DNA from 4 places in the Cellvibrio fontiphilus genome. Region 1 is predicted to be linked to each of the others. Evidence: predicted binding sites of a transcription regulator. Region 1 holds the regulator's gene; each other region holds the start of a gene.
The links. The regulator LexA, encoded in region 1, represses DNA repair genes until DNA is damaged. The targets are predictions, from matches to a motif close to ACTGTNTNTANANACAGT.
Positions count from the first base shown of each region.

Region 2: the regulator LexA is predicted to act here: its motif matches at 3,411-3,428, upstream of ACFODX_RS02095 (YebG family protein).
Region 3: the regulator LexA is predicted to act here: its motif matches at 2,943-2,960, upstream of ACFODX_RS04145 (PA0069 family radical SAM protein).
Region 4: the regulator LexA is predicted to act here: its motif matches at 1,962-1,979, upstream of recN (DNA repair protein RecN).

Region 1 is NZ_JBHRTF010000003.1:390,014-395,842, reverse strand. Features, by position in the region: gene ACFODX_RS07315 (sigma-54-dependent transcriptional regulator) at 1-261, opposite strand, end outside; gene fliS (flagellar export chaperone FliS) at 525-929, opposite strand; gene ACFODX_RS07305 (hypothetical protein) at 1,055-1,333, opposite strand; gene fliS (flagellar export chaperone FliS) at 1,344-1,730, opposite strand; gene ACFODX_RS07295 (SDR family oxidoreductase) at 1,872-2,702, shown strand; gene ACFODX_RS07290 (DUF2845 domain-containing protein) at 2,761-3,117, shown strand; gene lexA (transcriptional repressor LexA) at 3,203-3,805, shown strand; gene ACFODX_RS07280 (cell division inhibitor SulA) at 3,798-4,208, shown strand; gene ACFODX_RS07275 (hypothetical protein) at 4,358-4,624, opposite strand; gene ACFODX_RS07270 (hypothetical protein) at 4,719-5,829, opposite strand, start outside.
Region 2 is NZ_JBHRTF010000002.1:42,529-48,357, reverse strand. Features, by position in the region: gene ACFODX_RS02105 (phytanoyl-CoA dioxygenase family protein) at 1-1,742, shown strand, start outside; gene ACFODX_RS02100 (substrate-binding periplasmic protein) at 1,794-2,684, opposite strand; gene ACFODX_RS02095 (YebG family protein) at 3,083-3,385, opposite strand; gene ACFODX_RS02090 (glycosyltransferase family 2 protein) at 3,508-4,521, opposite strand; gene ACFODX_RS02085 (MliC family protein) at 4,678-5,223, opposite strand; gene murJ (murein biosynthesis integral membrane protein MurJ) at 5,313-5,829, shown strand, end outside.
Region 3 is NZ_JBHRTF010000002.1:532,955-538,783, reverse strand. Features, by position in the region: gene ACFODX_RS04150 (choice-of-anchor I family protein) at 1-1,700, shown strand, start outside; gene ACFODX_RS04145 (PA0069 family radical SAM protein) at 1,781-2,929, opposite strand; gene ACFODX_RS04140 (carbohydrate-binding protein) at 3,240-4,430, shown strand; gene ACFODX_RS04135 (family 16 glycosylhydrolase) at 4,510-5,565, shown strand; gene ACFODX_RS04130 (SDR family oxidoreductase) at 5,578-5,829, opposite strand, start outside.
Region 4 is NZ_JBHRTF010000004.1:25,857-31,685, forward strand. Features, by position in the region: gene fur (ferric iron uptake transcriptional regulator) at 1-145, shown strand, start outside; gene recN (DNA repair protein RecN) at 212-1,882, opposite strand; gene ACFODX_RS08810 (methyl-accepting chemotaxis protein) at 2,043-3,662, opposite strand; gene grpE (nucleotide exchange factor GrpE) at 3,984-4,556, shown strand; gene dnaK (molecular chaperone DnaK) at 4,771-5,829, shown strand, end outside.

The DNA.
Region 1 (5,829 bases):
GCCCACTAACACAATCGCCAACTCATCGTTCCAGTTGCGAACTTCTTTGAGTAATTGTGATAACTGCTGTTTGCTGGCGCTGTAGTCGCCCACAAAAACGGCAACATAATCTTCGCCATTATTTTGATCAGCTACGGCAGCTAACCAATTGTCGCTGCTGGTTACTAATGCTGGTTCGCTCAAAAACTCCAGCAACACATTTAGATCGTGTCGACGTGACGGATTATCGTCAATCACCAAAACTTTGTTGTTACGCCACATACCCCAAGACCTTTTTTCATTTCATGCCAACAACTTACCGCTGGTGCGCAATTGGCAACCACAAATGGCAGAAGATTTATGGGTGTAAGTAATAGTAGAGAGCGTGAACTTAGTCAAATTAATGACGAATTTTTATTGGCGTTTTATCAGAAAGCCAGCATTTTGAATAATTAATCGCCAAAAAAATGCCTGACAAACACTCGCGGTATTTGTCAGGCAATTATGCGAATCACACAATAGCGGGAATGAATAACAGACTGGAATCAGGGGGTCTTACTGACCTGTGGTGCAATTTCATCCCAACCGGATTTTACGGTTTTGAGTAGCTGAATCACCTCGGTAACCTTTGCAATATCGTTTTGCGCAGAGGCTTCCAGAAGGCGCAAATTAATGTATTCGTATAACTGATCAAGCCGCTCGGACAATTCGCCCGCTTCCATATCCAGGGAGCTGCGCAAGCCGCCCACTATGCCAATGGCTTTACCCAGCATCTCACCTTTTACGGCTAAATCGCCACGCTCCATTGCCCCTTGAGCTGCCGCGAGGCGCCCCAGTGCACCTTCAAATAACATTTGAATTAATCGATGCGGCGATGCATGGCTGACTTCCGACTCAATACCCAGTTTTTGATATTGTTTCAGCGCTTCTTGTGGATTGTAGTTAGACACAGCAAATACCCGTTAGCCTTGGAATTTACTTAGGCTAGCAGGGTAGATGGATTTTGGCGAGTAGCTTGCCTAAAAAGCAGAGTGGCGAGAAATTCGCCAAATTGTTGGCATCGCGCTTATGAATATCAGGTCGCATGCAGAAGGGTCACTTCCTGCTGGCACTGGGCGATTAGCCCGGCATAAACCCCCTTCAACTCGCTCAGCGCGCGGATAAGCGTGGTTTTATCACTGCGATTGGCAGCAATTACTTTATCAATCAACACAACACAAATACGGTCCAGGTGGCGAATGCGCTCCCAATCCTCCTGCTGCAGGGCTGCAGTCAAGGCTCGCTGCACGGATCGCATCGCCATTACCCCAGACTCGCCGGTGTAATCGGGTTCAGGCACTAATCGCAGAGTCATTGCAGCCTCCTTAAACATCTTTTGCGATGGCGTCCCAGGCAGATTTAATCTCCCCGAGTAAACGCGCGCATTCATCAAGATGCTCGATATTGTTTTCGTAATTGGCTTGGGTCAAACGGCGAATAATGTAATCGTAAAGGCTGTCTAGATTGGCCGCTAATTCACCGCCTTCATTATCATTCAAACTGCCTTGCAACCCGCCAACAATTGCCGCTGCCTTGCCTATTAACTCCCCTTTGCGCGCGAATTGCTTTTGCGCTATGGCACCTTTTGCTTGCGCAATACGCTCCAAGGCACCTTCAAAAAGCATTTGAATCAAGCGATGGGGAGAGGCAGATTCAACACCGGAATGAACTTTAACGCTGGCATAGCTATTTACGGCAGAATAGGAATTCATACATCACCATTTAATTGTTGCAGCCTAAAAAGCGCGGGTTATTGCGATTGCAACTGCGCAGACAGGTTATCGACCAGACCATTCGCCAGTCCTATAAGCTAGCGGCCAGACCACAAAAACCTTTAACAAAAAGTGACGATTATGCAAAAAACGATTTTGATTACCGGCGCCTCAACCGGCATAGGTTATGAAGCAGCAAAAGCACTGCAACAACGGGGTTACCGGGTGATCGCAAGTTGCAGAAAATCGACAGATGTGGAGCGCCTCAGCGCAGAAGGGTTTGAAACATTAATGCTGGATTTGAGTAATTCTGCGTCTATCAATAAAGCATTTCAGGAATTAATGGTACTCACTAGCGGTGAGCTTTATGCATTGTTTAATAACGGCGCATACGGCCAACCAGGCGCCATAGAAGACCTTCCCATAGCGGCGTTGCGCAAACAGTTTGATACCAACTTTTTTGGCTGGTGCGAACTGACAGGCTTGATTCTCCCCGTCATGCTGAAACAGGGTTACGGGAGAATTATTCAAAACTCATCCATTCTGGGCATGGCTGCCATGCCACTACGCGGCGCCTATAACGCCAGCAAATATGCGATTGAAGGCATAAGCGATACTCTGCGGCTTGAACTTATGGGAACCGGTGTATTTGTATCGCTTATCGAACCAGGCCCTATACGCAGTGAATTTCGCAAAAATGCACTGGCAGCCCTACGGGAAAATATCAACGTCGATGCAAGTCGCCATAAAAACACCTACACCAAAGCGATAGAGCGACTCGAAAAAGCAGAGTCATCCACACCTTTCACTCTGGAGCCATCGGCAGTCATCAAGCGCCTGCTGCATGCGCTTGAATCTCCACATCCACAAGCACGCTACTACGTCACTTTTCCCACTTATTTGGTTGGCGCCATGAAGCGAATTTTACCGAATCGTTTGCTCGACAAACTCCTACTTAAAATAGGCAGTTAATTCAGACAGCATTCAGCCAACGGGATTAGATTAAAAGCTTTAAAGACAGGGAAAAATCATGGCCAAATATATTGTTTTATTCTTTTTTTGTTTTATCCCATTCACCCAGAAGGCCAGTGCCGATTCGCTGCGGTGCAATGGACAACTTGCCAGCCCGGGTGATACCAAGGCCGACATTGTTGAGATTTGCGGGGAGCCGGCGAGCACCGACAGCTTTTGCGAACCCAACACCATTAACACTGGGCCGCAGGGCATACAAAACGGTGACAACAACATTCAACATAATGTATCTATTCAAAGCTGCACTCAGGTAGATGTCTGGACCTATAACCCCGGCAAAGGAAAGTTCATGACCCACCTCTATTTTAGCCAAGGTCAATTGCGCACCATTCGCTACGGTAATCGAGTGAAATAGCAGCAATCAGAAAAACTATTGCACAAGTGAATTTACTGTATATAATCACAGACACTGTACAAATAAACAGATTCAGGAGTGCATCATGTTTGACTTAACGCCCCGACAGGAACAGGTACTGCAATTAATCCGCAGCTATGCGGAAGATACAGGTTACCCGCCAACGCGCGCTGAAATTGCGCGAATATTGGGTTTTAAGTCAGCCAATGCCGCTGAAGAACATATCAAAGCCTTGGCGCGCAAAGGGGCCATTGAAATCATCCCCGGCGCGTCACGCGGAATCAAATTGCCAGATGTGCAGGCGGGTATTCCTATTATCGGGCGTGTCGCTGCTGGCAACCCGATTCTGGCGCAGGAACACATAGAAGATTACTGCAACATTCCCACAAGCTTCTTCTCGCCGAGTGCGGATTTTTTCCTGCGTGTACACGGTATGAGCATGAAGGATGCCGGCATTTTGGATGGTGATCTGCTTGCAGTACATAAAACCGATCAGGTTCGTAATGGCCAGATAGTTGTGGCACGCATAGGAGAAGAAGTAACCGTCAAGCGCTTCAAACGCGCCGGAAACCGCGCACAGGTAGAGCTCTGGCCAGAGAACCCTGACTTTGATGTGATTCTGGTCGATACCCGTGACCAGGAATTTAGTATTGAAGGTTTAAGTGTAGGAGTGATTCGCCGTGACTAATCTCGCTCGTGTTATGCCTCAAACCCAAACTGCGCAAACGCGTGTTAGCAGTGGTGTTACAGAACTTGTGCTAACCAGTGATTCACCAGAACAGCTTTCGTTGTTACTGCCAATGATTGCCTATTTGAGCAATAGCGCAAAGGATCGCTGGATCACCTGGATTGCACCACACAATATCAGCAAGGATTTTCTTGAGTCTTACGGGGTAAATACCCGCTTTATTCGGGTTATTCATGCGCAGGATCCGCAGGCACTGCTGTGGATTACCTGGGAGGCCCTATCGGCAGGAAATAGCCATACCGTGATTTCAAGCCCGGGGAAATTAAGCGATAAGGAATTGTCACAGCTTGAAGTGGCGGCAGCCAAAGGCCAGTGTCAAGGCCTGCTGTTACGGGTTCGATAGTAAGGCCGTTGTTGCGAGATCAATTGTTGCGAGTTTATTAGATAACTATCCAAACAACCCTTTTTATCCAAACAGCCCTTTTGAGGTTATTGCTTGCAGGCACCAATAAGTTAGTACATCTACATCAGGGACGATGCGCAATTCGCCCATCAATGAAGCATCATTTTTTCCAAATCTGTTAATTCGTCAAAGCTACCATCCAATTGCGCTTCAGCTTGCTGATCTGCAATTTCCCCTGCCGCTTCCATACCTGCTTCTATCATGGCTTTAGCCACCATAAATTTTTCTTCGCCTAAAAACGCCAGTGACTCCTGAGAAAAACGAATAGTCACCAAAGGTTCACCTGTTTCGCTATCCGCGCGCTGAAGAGCAACATCGCCATTGGTGAGTTCGATAATTTCGTAAAAGGAAGACATAAAGTGCCTGTGGTTGCCAAACTAAAAAGGGCGCGCAGTCTAACACTCTATAAAGCGAAAACCTATTTGAAGAACGGCAAGGCTTGCAGGTGAATCAACCGGATCGAGGGATAGCCCAAAGCAGCACAGCAGAAGAAGAATATAAAACCTGTGGTGTGACCTGAGCAGGTAGCAGGGCTACATTTCCTGATGCAATCAAGGTGTCATCAATACAAACACTTCCTTCCAATACCATCAACAATCCATAACAAGACACAGATAACTGACAATCACCTTTTAGAACAATCCGTTGCACCTCAAAATCATCAAAGTTAACTATGCGCTGAATCTGTGCGCTGTCTGTATGAGCCAACTGTACCGGTGAAATAAACGGCTCAGCATCCATATCCACTAACTGCAAGGCCACTTCGGTATCCCAATGGTTTTGAGTTAGCACTTTCTGCCCAAAGCTGAGAATTCTTCGCTCATACACAGGGGTTTGGAACTCCACGACTCTCACACCATGTTGCAGCGCGTGCGGCACCAAGCGAGGAACAGCAACCACATCACCTACCTCGAGTGGGTGCAGTGCGATAAAACGATCCATTGCCTGTTTTAATTCCTGCTCACGATCTATTAATGCTTTGTTATCAGGATGTTGTGAGAGTTCCTTAAGCCATAACTTCACCTGTGTGACGGCGACAGGCTCACTGAGGGAGATACCAAGCTCTTGCTTTTTTCGATCAAGTAAATCATCGATGGCTCGCCTTGTTTGCTCGTACTCCCTGACTGCATGGAGGTAACCGGCTTTGAAGTCATCGGTAGTAGCGTAATTTGCTCTCGCAGCCGGATTAAACCCCAATTGGATCGCACCTTTTCCGCCTGGCCATGCGGTCGCATCCACATGAGTGACGACATAAACCTCTTGTTTTTGCTCATGCAGTTCAAAATACAAGTCGCCGTAAGGCGCCTCTGCAAGCGGGTCAAGGATCTTGAGTAAAATCAGGTTATCGGTTGCCGCCAAGCCAAGCTGCGGGCGCAAAAATTCCAATACCCAAGGCAGCGGTAAACTGCCCCTATCGCACTTAACCGCCGCTTGACCACGGGCTTCAATACCGGTGTACCAAATCTCTTGCCCCCAAGGTTTGGGGATGTAAATAGGCTCCAGCAGCAGGGGCAAATCCAAACGCACATGCGCGAGATTTGCGGCCTCGCAATAAGCCAAT
Region 2 (5,829 bases), on a different contig from region 1:
AAGGTCATCAACAAGGCCATCAACAATCCATCGATATTCTATACGCGGGCACTGGCCCATTTGGTTTATTGCTAATTCCGCTGTTGCCGTTATTCGATGCGGCGCCGCTGCGTGTGACGCTGTTGGATATTCATGCCGAGTCGCTGGAAAAAGTGCAGCGCCTGATTCGTTTTTTGGGCGTGGAGCGTTTTATTGTGCGGCTGGAGCAGGCCGATGCCTGTGTGTGGCAAAGCCCGGAGCAATTCGATCTGATCATTTCCGAGACTATGCGGCAGGGGCTGATACAGGAGCCGCAGGTCAGTATTTTTAGTCATCTACAACAATTTTTAAAAACCGATGGTTGGTTGATCCCGGAAATGATTCGCCTGGATTTATGGTTGAGTGCCGGCGCTTCCCTTGCGGGGCGTGAATGCAAAAATCCTGATTTGCATTTGGGGCCGGTATTTAAGTTGGATAAAACGAGCGCGCTGCAATTGGGTAAGGGCGACACTGGCTGCGCGCAGGGAAGCCTATGGGTGCCGGACTATGCCGACGTATTGCAGGATTTAAAATTAACCACTTTTATCCAAGTATTTGCTGGTTATCAGCTACACGAAAATCAATCGCAGCTGACCCTACCACTTTATGAGCGCAACGCCCGAGTTTTGCCCAATTCAATGCTGCATTTTCGTTACGAGTTGGGTGTTTATCCCCAATGTGTTTTTCGCTATGAAAAATTGCCCGAACTCGCCGATGGTGTATTGCCCGATAGTTTGGAAAAAAATAGTCAGGGTATTTATCACCTCAAGCGACTGTGGCACAAAATTCAGTTGCGCAAACAAGCGAGCCAGTCTGCGGCGGCGCGACAACAATTAACCGCCATTCCGGAGAATGAATGGCTATTGGATAAGATTTTACTGGATCAGTTGGGTGTGGGGCTTGAGCCTGCTATGCAGCAACTCTATTCCGCGCGCGCGCTTGTGGATGTTGAGTATTGGCTCGCGAGTGCCAATGCCGGCACCTTTGCACCGCAACAGGTCGAACAGACCAATAATGCGATACGCCACTTTATTGACAATAAACAGCAGGCGCTGAATTGCCGGGCGGATTTGCCGCTGGATGAGGTGCAGCTTGCACACTGGCATGAGCAGGGTTATTTGATTGTGCCGGGCGTGTTGTCAGCCAGTGAAACTGCAGCAGCACGCGCTGCTATTTGGGAGTTTTTAGGTATGCGGGAGGAGGATCCTGCCAGTTGGTATCAATCGTCGGCGCAGATGAAAAAAATTATGGTGCAGTTATTTGCCCATCCCGCCTTTGAAGTGGCGCGTAGTTCGAGTTATATCCTCCGCATTTTTCAGCAGCTGTGGCAGCGCGAGGATCTGGTCATGACCACAGATCGCGTGGGCTTTAACCCGCCGGAAACTGACCGGTGGCAGTTCCCCGGGCCGGGAATGCATTGGGATGTGGAATTAACGCCGCCGATTCCGTTTGGCACCCAGGCGTTGATTTATTTAACCGATGTGGAGGAACACCAGGGAGCATTTTGCTGTGTGCCAGGGTTTCATAAAAAAATCGACCAGTGGCTGGCCGCGCAACCGCAGGGTGTGGATTTACAACAGCAGGATTGGGCGCAGTGGCCGGTAAAACCCATCGCCGCCAAGGCGGGTGATTTGATTATTTGGCATCACGCATTGCCGCACGGCAGCAGCCCTAACCGCGCCAGGTTTCCGCGCATGGTGCAATACCTGAATATGTACGCCTAGGATTTTGGTTGGTGCTCGCCCCGCCGCTGAGGGGCGAGCACTGCGGGAGCATTATTCGTTGAAGCTGTAGGGATCGAACCAGAGCGATGCATCATCCAGTGGCGTTTTTTTCGATAGCCCCGGATTGTCCAATTTAATCAGTGTGCGATTTTTCAAATTGGCTTTGGTCATCACATCTTTTACGGTTGGGTCATTAAAAAAATATTCATTAAAACTGCCATCTTCAATCGCAAGGCGCAAACCGCGCTCTATATCTTGCGCGAGTTTGGTGTTGTCTTTATTGACGAAAAAGTAAAAAGGATTGGTGTAGGCAAGCAGCAGGTTCTTCTCCACTTCCAGTTCCAGGCTCGGGTAGCGCTGCATTTCCGACCAGGGTTCGTGGGCGCCGCGCGGAAAGGCATCAAAGCGTTCGCCATCCAACATGTAAAACAACCCTTCGTATTTTAAAACTTTCACTACATTCAAACCGTTGGCGGTAAGTACGTTAGTGTCTGCCCAGAAATGCCCCTGGCCGAGTGAAACACGGCGTAAATCCTCAAGGGTTTTAATGCCATCAAACTTGTGTTGATTGCCTTTTTTTATCATCAATACCCGGTAGCCCAGCAAGCCGCGATAAATAGGAATGTAAACCGGCTGGAGTTTTTCCTCCAGCTCGTTGGTAGTTGCATACCAGACCACGTCCAGCTGTTTGTCCATCAACATACTGACCATGCGCTCTTCGCTGGTATTGGGTACTGTCTCTGCCAGCGTGTAGTTTTCTGGGAGTTTGCTCAGGGCTAATTGCAGCAGCCCTCTGGCATAAATCTCGATGCTGTTATTGCCCTGCACAATCCGCAGGGTTTCTGCGTGGGTTGTCAGGGGGTAGCTGATAAGTGCGAAAAGCAGGCTGCCGATTGCCAAAAGTTGGTGACGCAAGTGAAGGCACACATTTTTTATATACATATCGTCATTTCCACTGGTCTGTATTGTTATTGCTTTATCCAGTCACAAGGCTGGAGCTATAGTTATATAGTAAAAATGACAATAAGGCAAAAAAACAAAAAAGCCACCGCACCCGTTGAGGTTCCATAGGAAAGGTGCAGTGGTGAAAGCGATTCGTTTCTGTGGTCGCTTGTGGCTGACAAGCGGGCATTAACGAATGGTTGGAAGCGGGTGCGCAATGCCGGGAGCAACAACTGCTGCTGGGGACTAGTGGTTACACCCAGCAAAAGCACACCTTTACACGAACAAACCACTGAGTGGTGATTCAGTTGTTTGTGGGGTGTTGATGGCTGTGTGGGCGGCCATCAACTGCGCGGACGTTTGTGGGCGCGTCCGCGCTTACAACAAACCGCTGCTGCCTAGTTGTCCTTGTCCGTGGCGGCGGTGGTTTTGCTGTTCAGGGTGGCAGGCTTTTCGTAGGTGAAAGGCTGCAACAATTCATCGGGTTTGCCCTTACAGGCTTTGGCTAACAATTCGCGGCGCTGCGCCAACAGCAGGCCAATCGCTTCGCTGTGCTGTTCATCAATACCGGGGATATTGTCTTCAATCAGCTGGGTAATGTTGGCAGCAAGCTCCAGGTACTTATCGTGCTCTTCCGCGATTTTTCTGTCTTCAAACATACTGCCATCCCGATCACATAACCAAACGGCGACTACTGCCATGGGGTAAATCCTCAACAAAGTTGTTACTGTTTTTATATACAGTATATGGAGGTTGAACTTATGTCAACCTCCAAAAACCGGGGCTTGGTTGGTCTGTCTAGGGGTGGCTATCGCATCCGTTACTAAATGCTGCTCGCGGTTGGCGTGCTGCGTAAGCGCGCTTTCAATTGTTTGAGTTCCCGCGTGAATTTGAGGAAGTGAAATAAAAACCGCGGGTGTATTTGCAGTGCAAGCCTGAGCGCAGGAATGTCGAGCTGCCATTGTTGTTGGCGAGCTGTCACCTCTGGCAAAACAGTGCGCAACTCATCTGTTTGCAGTGAACGCGCTTCTCTTGTCAGTTGTAACAGCGTCCTGATTTGTAGTGCTTTCAGGTGTCGTTGCTGGTTTGGCCTGGAGACAAAATGTCCGCAACTTTCAATGCTGTGCAGCCACCATAAATAGCCGCAGGTCTGGAACTTCCTGCCGGTTGCCCCTGTTGCGCGCAGGCGGTAGTGATAGACATTGGCGGTAATGAGCACCAGTTTTTTTGCGTTAGCAAACACTTCGGCACAATACAGGGTGTCTTCTGCCATGGTTACATTAGGCGGGTTGAGGATATGTGCAAAGCTGGCACGGCAAAACAGCTTGCCCCAGGTGTGACCACGTATCTCCTGATGTTGCAGGAAGGCCGATAAAATCGCGTCGTCCCGGTAGATTTTCTCTTTTGTTACATTGTGGTTCGCTGGTCGTGATTTTTGTTCATCAAAAATAATGCAGTTACCTTTGACTACATCCGCGCCATGTTTGATGGCCGCCGCATACAGCTGCTCCAGCGCCATGGCGGGCAGTCGATCATCCGAATCGACAAAGGTAAAGTATCGTCCGGTTGCGGCTTGAATTCCCCGGTTGCGGGCATTCGATACGCCGCTATTTTTATCCTGACAAATCAGCCTTGCCCTGCCTGGGTAGTTGGCGATAAAACTTTCACAGATCGCCTTGCTCTTGTCGGTCGAGCAGTCGTCAATCAGTAGTATCTCGTAGGGTAGGCTAAAGCTTTGGCTTGCAAGCGAGGAGAGGCATTCAGGCAAATAATCCTGAACGTTAAATACGGGCACAATCACCGAGATTGCCGGTGTTTCATCGACCTTAATAAACATACAACTTCCTGATATTGAAACAATCTGATCCCAATCGCGGCAAGCCAGCGGCTGGGGAGCAGATTGTGCCATTGTGTCTGGGGATCAGAAAATTGTGCAGATGTTATTTTTTGTGAGATGAGCGCTAAGTAGCCTTTTGCTCTGGTTTGGCTGAGGTCAGCGGGCTGGCGCACATTGGTGGGTAGTGTCTGGTTGCCACTGGATGCTCGCCTCGCCCTGATGTTCCCAAAAGCTGGCATTGCTGCCTTCGTACTTGCTGCCGCTTGCGGCTGGTACTGCCGTTAACTCGCGGGTTTCACCCTGATGGCTAAGGTGCAGGCGGTTGTTGGCGGGGTCATTCAGGTCGTTGTGAAACAGCGCGGTAAACTCTGACTGGGCTGCATCTGTACATACGAAGCGAAAGGGGCCGCGCTGTGCGTTATCGGCTGCCGGTGCAGCGGCGCTTGGGCGGGGTTGAGTGTAATCCACACTGTCGTCGCAGGTGCCGTCATCTTCACAGTCGTTCATGCCATCTTGGTTGGCATCCCAGCTGGGGTGCATGGTTTTCTTTGCGGTGTAGTCGATGAGAGGAGCGTCTTGCGGGGTTGGTGTAGGTGCCGGCTCTTTGCTGCAGCCAGCCAGTAGTAAAGTAAGGCTGATGCAGGCAAGTGTGTTCATTGCGCCAATAGATACAGTGCCAATGGATATGCTGCGGATAGACATGGTATAGCTCCTTGTTTGGCGGGCGGGTGTTGTGCCTGAGTATAACAGCCGTGGATAATGCCGCCTTTTCGCCTGCACAGGATTCACCCGTGTCCGACTCTGCGTCATCGCCAGCTCCACACCAGCCGCCCAGCCCGCCTAAAACCAAGCCCGGCAGCCTGTTGCGCTCCAGTTTGCTCACCGGCTCCATGACCATGGTATCGCGGGTGCTGGGTTTGATTCGCGACATAGTACTGGCGGCGGTATTGGGTGCCGGTGGCGCCATGGATGCCTTTGCTATCGCCCAGAAAATCCCCAATTTTTTCCGCCGTTTATTTGCCGAGGGTGCCTTCTCGCAAGCCTTTATTCCGGTGTTATCGGAGTACCGCGAGAAGGGCACCCACGCCGCGGTTAAAGAGTTGGTGGATAAGGTCGCCGGTTGCTTGGGTTCCATCCTGCTGTTGTTTACCCTGATCGGTGTGGCCGGTGCGGTGGGTTTTGCCTATGTGTTTGGCTACGGTTATGCGGATGAGCCGGAGAAGTTCTCGCTGCTGGTCGAGCTGGTGCGCATCACCTTTCCCTATTTGATGTTGATATCGCTCACCGGTTTTGCCGGCGCGATTTTAA
Region 3 (5,829 bases), on a different contig from region 1:
GTGGCCAGTTTGGCGTGTCGGCGGCGGAAATCCCCGCGTATGACCCGGCCAGCAAGCGCGGTTTTATCGTGAACGCCCAAGCCGGTGCGGTGGATGTGCTGGATTTAACCGACCCAACCAACCCCATCAAACTGGGCAGCCTGGATGCCACCAGCATTGCCGCCGGCGCGGTAGTGAACAGTGTGGCCGTGCGCGATGGCCTGGTGGCTCTGGCGGTGGAGGCGGCGACCAAAACTGACCCGGGTTATGTCGCCCTTTACCGCGCCAGCAATTTGAGCGCCATTGGCCATGTGGCCGTGGGCGCCCAGCCGGATATGCTGACCTTTACCCCCGACGGCACGCGCATTCTCAGCGCCAACGAGGGCGAGCCGAGCGATGATTACAGTGTCGATCCCGAAGGTTCGGTGAGTATCGTCAATATCACTGACCTGCAAAACCTGAGCGTGCAGACCGCCGCCTTTACCCTGGAGGCAAACCTCAAGGCTATGGGCGTGCGCATCTACGGCCCCAATGCCAGTCAGGCGCAGGATCTGGAGCCGGAATACATTGCCGTGTCTGCCGATAGCCGCACTGCCTGGGTGACCCTGCAGGAAAACAATGCCCTGGCGGTGGTGGATATCGCCAGCGCGACCATCACCAGCGTCAAAGCCCTGGGTTATAAAGACCACGGCGCCGCTGGCAAGGGTATGGATAGCAACGACGAAGACGGCCTGATCAATATCACCACCCACGCCGGGGTGCGCGGCCTCTACCTGCCCGATGCCATCCACGCCTTTAGCGTCAACAGCAGCACCTATCTGGTGACCGCCAACGAAGGCGATGCCCGCGCCTGGGGCGAGGACAATGCGGCCTACTGGGAAGGCGATGCCAGCAAAGGTTTTGTCGAAGAATTCCGTGTGAAACACCTGACCCACACCGGTGGCTTTGACCGTCGCGCCGGCGATGACCTGCCGCCGCAACTGCGTGCACTGGGTGCTGGCGCCCTGCTCAACCCCGAGGTGTTTGGCTACTGCGGTGCGGTGGCGGGCAACCCCGGCAACTGTCGCGCTGACGAGGTGCTGGGTCGCCTTAACATCACCTGGACTATGGGCTATCGCACTCATGAAAATGGCGCGCCGGTGAAGTTCAACAGCAGTGGTGTGGAAGATGCCGCTGGCGACCGTTTGATGTACGACGCGCTCTACAGCTACGGCGGCCGCTCCATCTCCATCTGGAACAGCCAGGGTGAACAAGTCTGGGATTCGGGCGATGCCATAGAGCAGTTCATCGCCAGCGAGGACTGCAAACTGGGCGCCGCGCGCAACATTCCCTGCGCCAACTACTTCAACAGCGGCCACGATGAAGGCAGTGCGCTGGATTCACGCAGCGATGCCAAAGGCCCGGAGCCGGAAGGCCTGACCATTGGCCAGTTGCACGGCAAAACCTATGTGTTTGTCGGCCTGGAGCGCATGGGCGGTATCTTGGTGTACGACATCACCAATCCGGCGGCGCCGGTGCGGGTGGACTACCTCAATACCCGCGAAGATTGGACTAGCGAAGACCCGGGCACAGTGCTGGCCAACGCCGGCGACCTGGGGCCAGAGGGCCTGACGTTTATCCGCGCCGAGGACTCACCCAACGGCAAAGCACTGTTAATGGTGGGCAACGAAGTCAGCGGCACCACCAGTATCTATGAGGTGGAAGCGCGTTTTGCCCAATAATCCGGGCTGGTGTTGCCACCCTGAAAGAGTCGCTTAGGCGGCTCTTTTTTTATCTCCCTGATTTGCTGCCGGAGCTGGCCTCAACCAAAAATATCCAGTTGTCCGGTGGATGAGCGGGTGGCGGGAATTTGTTGCGGGCGGCGGAATTGACTGCAATCCAGCTGCACAAAACGCCCGCTTTTATTCAGGCCATAGCGTTTGAGTGCCCTGCCAAAACGCTGGCGGATCATGTCGGCCCACAGCCCTTCACCGCGCATGCGGGTGGCGAAGTTGGCGTCGTAATCCTTGCCGCCGCGCATATCGCGAATGCGGTTCATGACGCGCTGAGAACGGTCAGGAAAGTGGGTTTGCAGCCACTGCTGGAACAGCGGGTTTACCTCCCAGGGCAGGCGCAGCACGGTGTAGCCGGCGGCGGTTGCGCCCGCACTGGCTGCCGCTTGCATCACCTTTTCCAACTCCTGCTCGGTGATAAACGGAATCACCGGCGCCACGCTGACCAGCACCGGAATACCTGCCTGCGCCAGTTTTTCAATGGTTTGCAGGCGCCGGGTGGGTGATGCGGCGCGCGGTTCCAGGCTGCGCGCGATGCTGTGATCAAGGGTGGTGATGGTGATTGCCGCCGCCAGCAGGTTGCTGTCGGCCATGGGTTTGAGTAAATCCAGATCCCGCTCAATCAAGGCTGATTTGGTGATTATCCCCACTGGATGCCGGCATTCATGCAGTACTTCCAGGCATTGGCGGGTGATGCACAAGGCCCGCTCTACCGGTTGATAGGCATCGGTATTAATGCCCAGCGCAATCGGGCTGGGCTGATAGAGGCGATGGGCCAGCTCGCGCCGCAGCAATTCCGGCGCGTTGGTTTTGGCGTAGAGCCGGGTTTCAAAATCCAACCCCGGCGACAGCCCCAAATAGGCGTGGCTGGGGCGCGCAAAGCAGTAGACACAGCCATGTTCGCAGCCGCGATAGGGGTTGAGCGACACACTAAAGGGTAAATCCGGGGATTGGTTGCGGCTGAGAATGGTCTTGGCCAGCTCGGCTGTAACGCTGGTAGTGAGCGCGGGGTTGATACAAGTATCGTCGCGGTAGCTGGCCCAGCCATCATCCACCGTTTCGATCAGTTGCGTTTCAAAACGCCCGGCCAGATTAGTCACCGCGCCGCGCCCTTTGATCGCCTGCAGCGGTGCATCCACCCAGGGTTCGGGTTGGCTGAACTCTGTATCCTCGTTCATGGGCACCTCAAATACTGTATATAAAAACAGTATTGTCAGCTCCTCGTCTCACCTTGGCAAGCCACTATTCGCATTCGGGTGGCATTCCGGCCGCTGCACTGCCATCAAAAAAGCACCACTTTCGGTTTATTGGTCACCATTTTAGGTTGGCCGCGCAAAGTGGTGCGACTGGCCTTTTGGTGTTGCGCAGTATAGGCCGGTAGCAATCCCGACCCTGCTGGTACCGGGCAGAGCTGCTCAGGGTGTTGCGCTGTTTAAACACCCCAATACTTGCAAATTACCGCCAATAACTAACGATAAAGGTGCTTCTATGTTCAAGTTCAGTCGCGTTACCGGCGCGCTGGTTACGCTTGCCGCTATTGTGGGCTTAGCGCTTCCCGCCGTTGCCAAACCCTATAAGGCTGCGGAGATCTACTCCAAACAAACCTACAAATATGGCCGCTATGAAATGCGTATGCGGGTCGCCAAGGGCAGTGGTGTGCTCTCCACTTTCTTCACTTACAAAAATGGCTCAGAGCAACCGGGCACGTTTTGGGAAGAAATCGATATTGAGATCTTTGGCAAAAACAACGCCACCCAGTGGCAGAGCAATGTGATTATCGGCACCAATCGCCCCACCACCAAAACCGAAGGGGTACACACCATGCCCTATTCACTGGGCGATGGTTACAACACCTATGTGCTGGAGTGGACGCCCAGTTACATCGCCTGGTTTGTGAATGGCACCCAAGTGCGCCGTATTAACGGTGGCCAGTTTGTCACCAGCCTGACTAGCCCCCAGGACCTGCGTTTTAACCTCTGGGCGGCCAATATCGCCGAGTGGGTGGGCGCCTTTGACCCCAATATCCTGCCGGTGTACCAGTTTATTAATTACATCGAATACAAGCCCTGGAACGCATCGACCAACAGTTTTGGCACTGGCTGGCGCGATGATTTCAACAGTTTCGATACCAATCGCTGGGCCAAGGCCAACTGGACCTTTGGCGAGAACCTGGCGGACTTTGAGCCCAACAATGTGGTGGTGAAAAACGGCATTCTGGTGCTGGCGCTGACCCGCGAAGGCCAAACCGGTTATACCGGCACGCCCCCGGCGGATGGTGGCAGTTCAGGCGGTGGTGCTAGCAGTAGCAGCGCGCCGGCGGCATCAATCACCATTCAGGCTGAGAATTTCAACGAAGTGGGCGGCAGCGTGACTGTATCCGGCGGCACTGTGGGTTATATCGATGCCGGCGAGTGGTTCAAATATAACAACGTGAATATCCCGCAAACCGGTACTTACCGCGTGGAATACCGCGTGGCATCGGCGCTCACCACGGCGCAATTTACCCTGGATCGCAACGGCGTGGGTCTGGGCACCATCAGTGTGCCCAATACCGGCGGCTGGGGTAACTACCAGACCATTTCGCACAATATTTACCTGAATGCCGGGCTGCAAAACCTGGCGATTTACGCCAACAGCGGCGGTTTTAATATCGATTGGCTGAGGTTCACCAAAATCTAATTGTTCAACTGGTTGTCCCCTAGGGGTTGGTCGCTGCTGATGTTTGGCCAGCCCCCTTTTTAAATCATCGAGGTTTGTTATGCGTCGTTTCTTCTGGATGTTACTCGCGCTGGTATCAGCGGCTGGGGTAAATACTGCCACTGCCAAAACCTACAAGGGTGCGGAAATCTACTCCAACGAATCTGTACTTTATGGTCGTTTTGAAATTCGTATGCAGGTCGCCAAAGGCAGCGGGATTCTGTCCACCTTTTTCACTTACAAAAACGGGTCGGAAGTGGGCAATACTTTCTGGGAAGAAATTGATATAGAAGTTTTTGGCAAAAACAACGCCACCGAGTGGCAGAGCAATATTATTTTGGGCAGCACTCGCCCCACCCTGCACACCGAGCAGGTTCATACCGCGCCCTCCTCATTAGGCGATGGTTATCACACCTATGTGCTGGAGTGGACGCCGGATTACGTCGCCTGGTTTGTGGACGGCGTGGAAGTGCGCCGCATTACCGGCACCAGCACAGTAACCAGCCTGACCAACCCGCAGAGCCTGCGCTTTAACCTCTGGTCGTCGGAATCGGCAGAGTGGGTCGGCCCCTGGGACCCCAGCATCTTGCCGGTGTACCAGTTCGTGAATTACATCGATTACAAAGCCTACAACGCCACCAGTAAAACCTTTGAAGGCGGCTGGCGCGATGATTTTGACAGCTTTAATAGCGCGCGCTGGGGCAAGGCCAACTGGACGTTTGATACCAATCGCGTGGATTTTGCACCGGAAAATGTGGTGGTGAAGGACGGCATTCTGGTGCTGGCGATGACCACGGAAAACGCGCTGGGTTTTACCGGCACCCCGCCGGCGGATAACGTGTCCAGCAGCAGCTCGGCGGCCACTAGCTCAACCCCTGCCAGCTCCACGGCTGCCAGTTCAGTTGCCAGCAGTACGCCGGCCAGCAGCGCCGCCGCTACCAGCCAAGCGGCCAGCAGTGAAGCCCTGAGTTCGGTAGCCCCTTCTTCCACTGCCGCCGCAGCCAGTTCACGCGCGGCTACCGGTGGCAACAGCGGCGGCTCAGGTGGTGGCGCAGTGCAAGCCTGGTGGCTGTTAATGCTGACGGCGCTGGTATTGGTGCGCCGCCGTGGGTGTTAGTCAGTTAAGGGTTTAATCCAAATACACCGGGCGGGGCGCATTCATATTGCGTTTCAGGGTGAGGGTCATATCGTCGGCCAGTACCTCCTCCTCGCCCGCTTCCAGCCCATCAAAGGTGCGTTTCACAATCACCTCCGCCGGGGTTTTGGGTGCATCGATCTTGGCGGTCATATCGGTATCCACATAACCCATATGCAGCGCCATCACCTGGGTGTTTTGCGCCCGCAATTCCAATCGCACACTGTTAGTTAAGGCCCAGGCGGC
Region 4 (5,829 bases), on a different contig from region 1:
TGATCACATGGTGGATATAGATGCCGGCACTATCATTGAGTTCCATAACGATGAAATTGAAGCGCTGCAAAAACGTATTGCGGCCGATTATGGTTATGAGCTTACTGATCACAGCCTGGTACTTTATGTGAGAAAAAAACGCTGATCCTAGTGCTGATCTCAAGATAGATTCGATGGCTAAAAGGGGCGCTCAACTAGCGCCCCTTTTTTATTAATAACAGCCCAGCATTTCGCGCGCGTGCGCCAGCGATTGGTCGGTAATTTTGAGGCCGCCGAGCATGCGTGCAATCTCTTCTACTTTTTTATCGCCGGATAATTCCACCAGTGTGGATTCCGCGCTTTTTTTGCTCGCGGTTTTTACCACCTGCAAATGTTGATGCCCCTTGCTGGCGACTTGTGCCAGATGCGTTACACAAATTACCTGACCGCGCTCACCCAATTGACGCAGCAGTTGCCCCACCACATCTCCGGTTGCGCCGCCTATACCAACATCCACTTCATCAAATACCAGGGTGGGGGTGGCCGAGGTTTTGGCGGTGATCACTTGTATGGCGAGGCTGATGCGCGACAACTCGCCACCCGAGGCAATTTTGGCCAGCGGGCGCGGCGCCTGACCGGGGTTGGTGCTGATTAAAAACTCCACTTCTTCCATGCCGTTGGGGCCGGGTTTGTCGGTCAGCGGCAGCAGGCTAATGGTGAGTTTGGCATTTTCCATCGCCAATAACTTGAGTTGTTCATTCACTTGTTTGGCCAGTGTGGCGCCGGCTTTACTGCGTTTGGCCGACAGTTGTTCCGCAAGCTGGCGATAGGCTGTTTCGGACTGTTCGACCTGTTGTGCAAGTTGATCCAGGCGGGCATCGCCACCTTGCAGCTGTTCCAGTTCAGCGCTGAGTTTGTCGGTAAACGCTGGCAGCTCCTCGGGTTGGATGCGGTGTTTGCGCGCTATGTCGTAAATTGCGGAGAGGCGCTCTTCCACCACGGCAAGGCGCGCGGGGTCAAGGTTGAAATTATCAATGTGGCGATCAATTTCGTGCTGGGCTTCTTCCACCTGAATCTGCGCGCTGGTGAGTAATTCCTCGGCGGTTTGCAGTGCCGCCGATTTCTCCGGCAAGCTGCGCAGAATATGCAGGGCGCGATGCAGGTTTACACTCAGCCCCTGTTCGTCATCGCCACAAAAGGCTGCGAGCTGCTGGCTGCCGCGCAGAATTTCTTCGGCATTGGCCAAACTGCGCTGCTCTGCTTCCAACTTGGCCAATTCGCCCGGGTGCAAATCCAACTGCTCCAGTTCGTTGAATTGATAACTCAATAACTGGAAGCGTGCGCTCACGTCAGCGGCGTTATCGCGCAGGTGGATGAAGTGCTCAAGGCGGCTCTGCCATTCGCGAAATGCCAGGCGCACCTGTTTGACCAGTTCCGTTTGGCCGGCAAACTCGTCCACCAAGCGGCGATGGGTGTCTTTTACCAGGAGCGATTGGTGTTCGTGTTGGCTGTGGATATCAATCAGCATTTCGCCCAGTGCGCGCAGTTGCTGCAGGGTCGCCGGTTGGCCGTTGATATAGGCTTTGGATTTGCCATCGGCATTAATTACCCGGCGCAGCAGGCATTCCTGCGGGTTGTCGCTCTGCTGCAAATCATGGTTTTGCAACCACTCCTGCGCTGCTGGGATCTGGCTGGTATCAAAACTGGCGCAAATATCGGCGCGGTTGGCGCCGGTGCGCACTCGCTCGCCGTCGGCTTTGTCGCCCAGTGCCTGCCCCAAGGCATCCAGCACAATGGATTTACCCGCGCCAGTCTCGCCGGTAATCACCGTCATGCCCGCTTTAATGTCCAAGTCCAGTTGGTCGACCAGTGTGAAGTTTTGGATATTCAGGTGAGTCAGCATTAGCGCCTCGCAGGTCCGGCTTGGTTAGCACCTTAAAAAGATTGCGCCATAAAAAAGCCAGACATCAGGTAGATAAATGTCTGGCTATATATACAGTATTTTTGCGCCTCTCGGCAAGGCCGATTTTTGTACGGACAAGCGCCGGCAACAGCACAAATGCCTAGAGGCGGAAGCCCTCCAACTGCCTGCTGAGTTCGTCAGAGGCATCGCGGATTTGCTGGGATGCCATGAGTGTGCCGCGTGCCGCGTCTTTGGTGCCGAGTGATGACTGCTCCACCTGGCTGACGTAGTCCAAAATCAGGCTACTGGCCTGCACGTGTTCGATCAGCGAGTTGCCTATGTGCGCCACCATCTTGGCGACTTCATCGGTCTCGCGGCGCACGCTTTCCACAATTTCACCGCCCTGGCGGGTTTGGCCTATGCCATCTTTTAACTGCACCACCATGTCGTCCATGTTTTGTTTGGCGACGCGGCTGGAGTTTTGCACGGCGGTAATGGTATCGCCTATTTCACTGGTAGCCTGGGTGGTGCGCTGGGCAAGCTGGCGCACTTCATCGGCCACTACCGCAAAACCACGCCCCTGTTCACCGGCGCGCGCGGCTTCAATCGCCGCATTCAGCGCCAGCAAATTGGTCTGGTTGGCGACTTCACTGATCACCGAAATCACCGCTGAAATGCTGTTAATTCGCGCCGCCAGGTCATCGATACTGGCTTGGGTTTGGGTCACACTGTTGTCGATTTCGATAAAACTTTTCACCGCACTGGATATCAGCTTTTGCCCCTGATTGGCGGTTTTGGAGGCGTGATCCGTTTGGTTGGTGGCAATTTTGGCCTGTTGCATTGCATCCTTGGTTTGCATATTAAATTCCTCCGCGGAGGAGGCGATTTTGATGGTGTTGGCACTTTGGTCTTCGGCCATGGCGGTGCTGGTTTCGGCCTTGTGCACTATGTCATCGCTAATGGCATGCAGGCGCGCCACCATCTGCGAGATGCTGCCAATCATCTCGCGCAATGCCGAGCGCATCCTGACCACTGAGCCGTAAATACTGTCCTCGGGCGCGTTGTGTACATTGCGCTCGGTAAGGTCGCCGCTGGCAACGGCGCGCACCAGCACCAGCACCTCTTTCAGCTCAGCGCCCAGGCCTCTATCCAGCTTGCGCGCAAACAGCACGACCGGCACCACAATCGCCAGCATCACTAACAAACAGATGGTGAGCTGCCATTTGGCGGTTTCCCAGAAACGCGCGTTCACTTCGTTAAAACCTATGCCAGTGCCTACCACCCAATTCCAGCGCGGGGAGAGTTTGGCAATGGATAATTTGTTTTCGATGGAGCCATCGGTCTGGCGCTGGGTCCATTTATAGCGGGCAGTTTGGCCGCGCGCTTTCTCCACCGATTTCAACATGATGTCGCCCACGCTGCGACCATTACCGTCCTTGAATTCATGGAAGCTGGTGCCGTGAAGTTGCGGGTCCAGTGGCGCCGCGACAAAGTTGAGTTTGTCATCGGCGACATAAACATATTCAGACTTGTGGTAGATGTTGTTGCGCAGCAACTGGGTGGCGATTTGTTTGGCCTGTTCATCGCTCAGTTCGCCGCGCGCCGCCAATTGTTCCATCTGGATGACGGTGGCGTAGGTGCTGTTAAGTAGTTGTTCTACGCGCCCGGCATTGTCCTGATTGCTGGAATAGCGCAGGGTGAAGAGGCCGATCAACATGATGCCGAGTAGCCCCACCAGAATTTGGGCGGAAACTATCCAGATTTTGACACGCAGTGACATGATGCCTCCGAAGATGGCTAAGTTGTGATCAATTGATAGACATTAGATCTATCGGACAACGTTGTCAATCGGCATTGGAATCATTTTTGGTTTTTTGTATTTTTTATATCCGGAACACAATCAGTGCCGCCATTTGGCATCAAAACACACATAAAAAGCGCTGGTATTACTGATTACTGGTGCACTCACATGGTGCAGCCGGCGCAAGCAAAAACTTGCGCCTGCTCTTGAATCCAATTGCGCTAGCCCCATATAGCGATCTTTGACGATTCTGGCTATTCACGGCGGCTTGCTCCGCCCAACTGATCACTGGAGAACACTGTGTCTACTCAAGATTATTCCGATATTCAACACGCAACTGAACCACAACCACAGGACGCTGGCGAGGCGCAAGCTGGGGCAGAGGGCAGCGCCGAGCTGAGTATTGAAGGCCTGCAAGCCCAGTTGGCGACTCTTGCTGCGGCTTATGAGTCGGCGAGAGAGCAATCGCTACGCGCCCAGGCGGATGCACAAAATGCCCGCCGTCGCGCTGAGCAGGATGTTGAAAAAGCCCATAAGTTCGGCTTGGAAAAAATGGTCAACGATTTGTTGCCGGTAGTGGATAACCTGGAGCGTGCGCTGGCGAGTATCGACCCTGCCAATGAAAGCCTGAGCGCGATTGTTGAGGGTATTCAGCTAACCCATAAATCCTTTGTGGATGCACTGGCTCGCCATCAGGTGGCGGTGGTTAACCCCGAAGGTGAGCCCTTTGACCCCAACTTGCATCAAGCCGTATCGGCGGTACCCAACCCGGATGTTGAGCCAAATACTGTGCTCAATTGTTTCCAAAAAGGTTACACCCTGTATGGCCGCTTGGTGCGCCCGGCGATGGTGGTGGTATCCAAGGCACCTTGATGCCCAATAACCGCAAAAAAAGCGGGGATTTTTTTATCGGCCCACTTGAATTCATTAGGCGGGCGCCAATATAGGAAACAACTACAGGCAAAGGCACAAATCTTCCGCGATTTGTCTTAAAAAAGCCGGTAACAACCTAATTCATTCGTTAACAATACGGCGCAGGTCATGCGATTTTGCGCCCGGCAATAGAGAGATTTTCAGGAGCAACACCATGGGCAAAATTATCGGCATCGACTTGGGTACTACCAACTCTTGCGTATCAGTATTGGAAGGCGGCAAACCAAAAGTGATTGAAAACGCCGAAGGCGATCGCACTACGCCATCCATTATCGCGTTCACCAATGACGACGAAATTCTGGTGGGCCAATCCGCCAAGCGTCAATCAGTGACCAACCCGCACAACACTCTGTACGCGGTAAAACGTTTGATTGGTCGTAAATTCAAAGACGACGTAGTGCAAAAAGACATCTCTATGGTGCCTTACAAAATCGTTGCGGCTGACAATGGCGATGCCTGGGTAGAAGTTAAAGGCGATAAAAAAGCACCGCCACAAATTTCTGCTGAAGTGCTGAAGAAAATGAAAAAAACCGCTGAAGATTATCTCGGCGAGACAGTGACCGAAGCGGTAATTACGGTTCCTGCTTACTTCAACGATTCACAGCGTCAAGCCACCAAAGATGCTGGTCGCATCGCAGGCCTGGATGTAAAACGCATCATCAACGAACCTACTGCTGCTGCGCTGGCCTACGGTTTGGATAAAGGCGTAGGCGACCGCACCATCGCGGTATACGACCTGGGTGGTGGTACTTTCGATATTTCCATTATCGAAATCGCTGACGTAGATGGCGAACATCAGTTCGAAGTGCTTTCAACCAACGGTGATACTTTCCTCGGCGGTGAAGACTTTGATATGCGTTTGATTGAATTCCTGGCGGATACTTTCAAGAAAGATACCGGCATTGATTTGCACAACGATCCATTGGCACTGCAACGCTTAAAAGAAGCGGCAGAAAAAGCCAAGATCGAATTGTCATCCAGCCAGCAAACTGAAGTGAACTTGCCGTACATCACTGCCGACGCCTCCGGTCCAAAACACTTGGTAGTCAAACTGACTCGCGCCAAGTTGGAATCGCTGGTGGAAGATTTGGTTACTCGCTCCATGGAGCCAGTAAAACAAGCCATTAAAGATTCAGGTAAATCGCTGAGCGAAATTGATGACGTGATTCTGGTGGGCGGTCAAACCCGTATGCCACTGGTGCAAAAAGCCGTT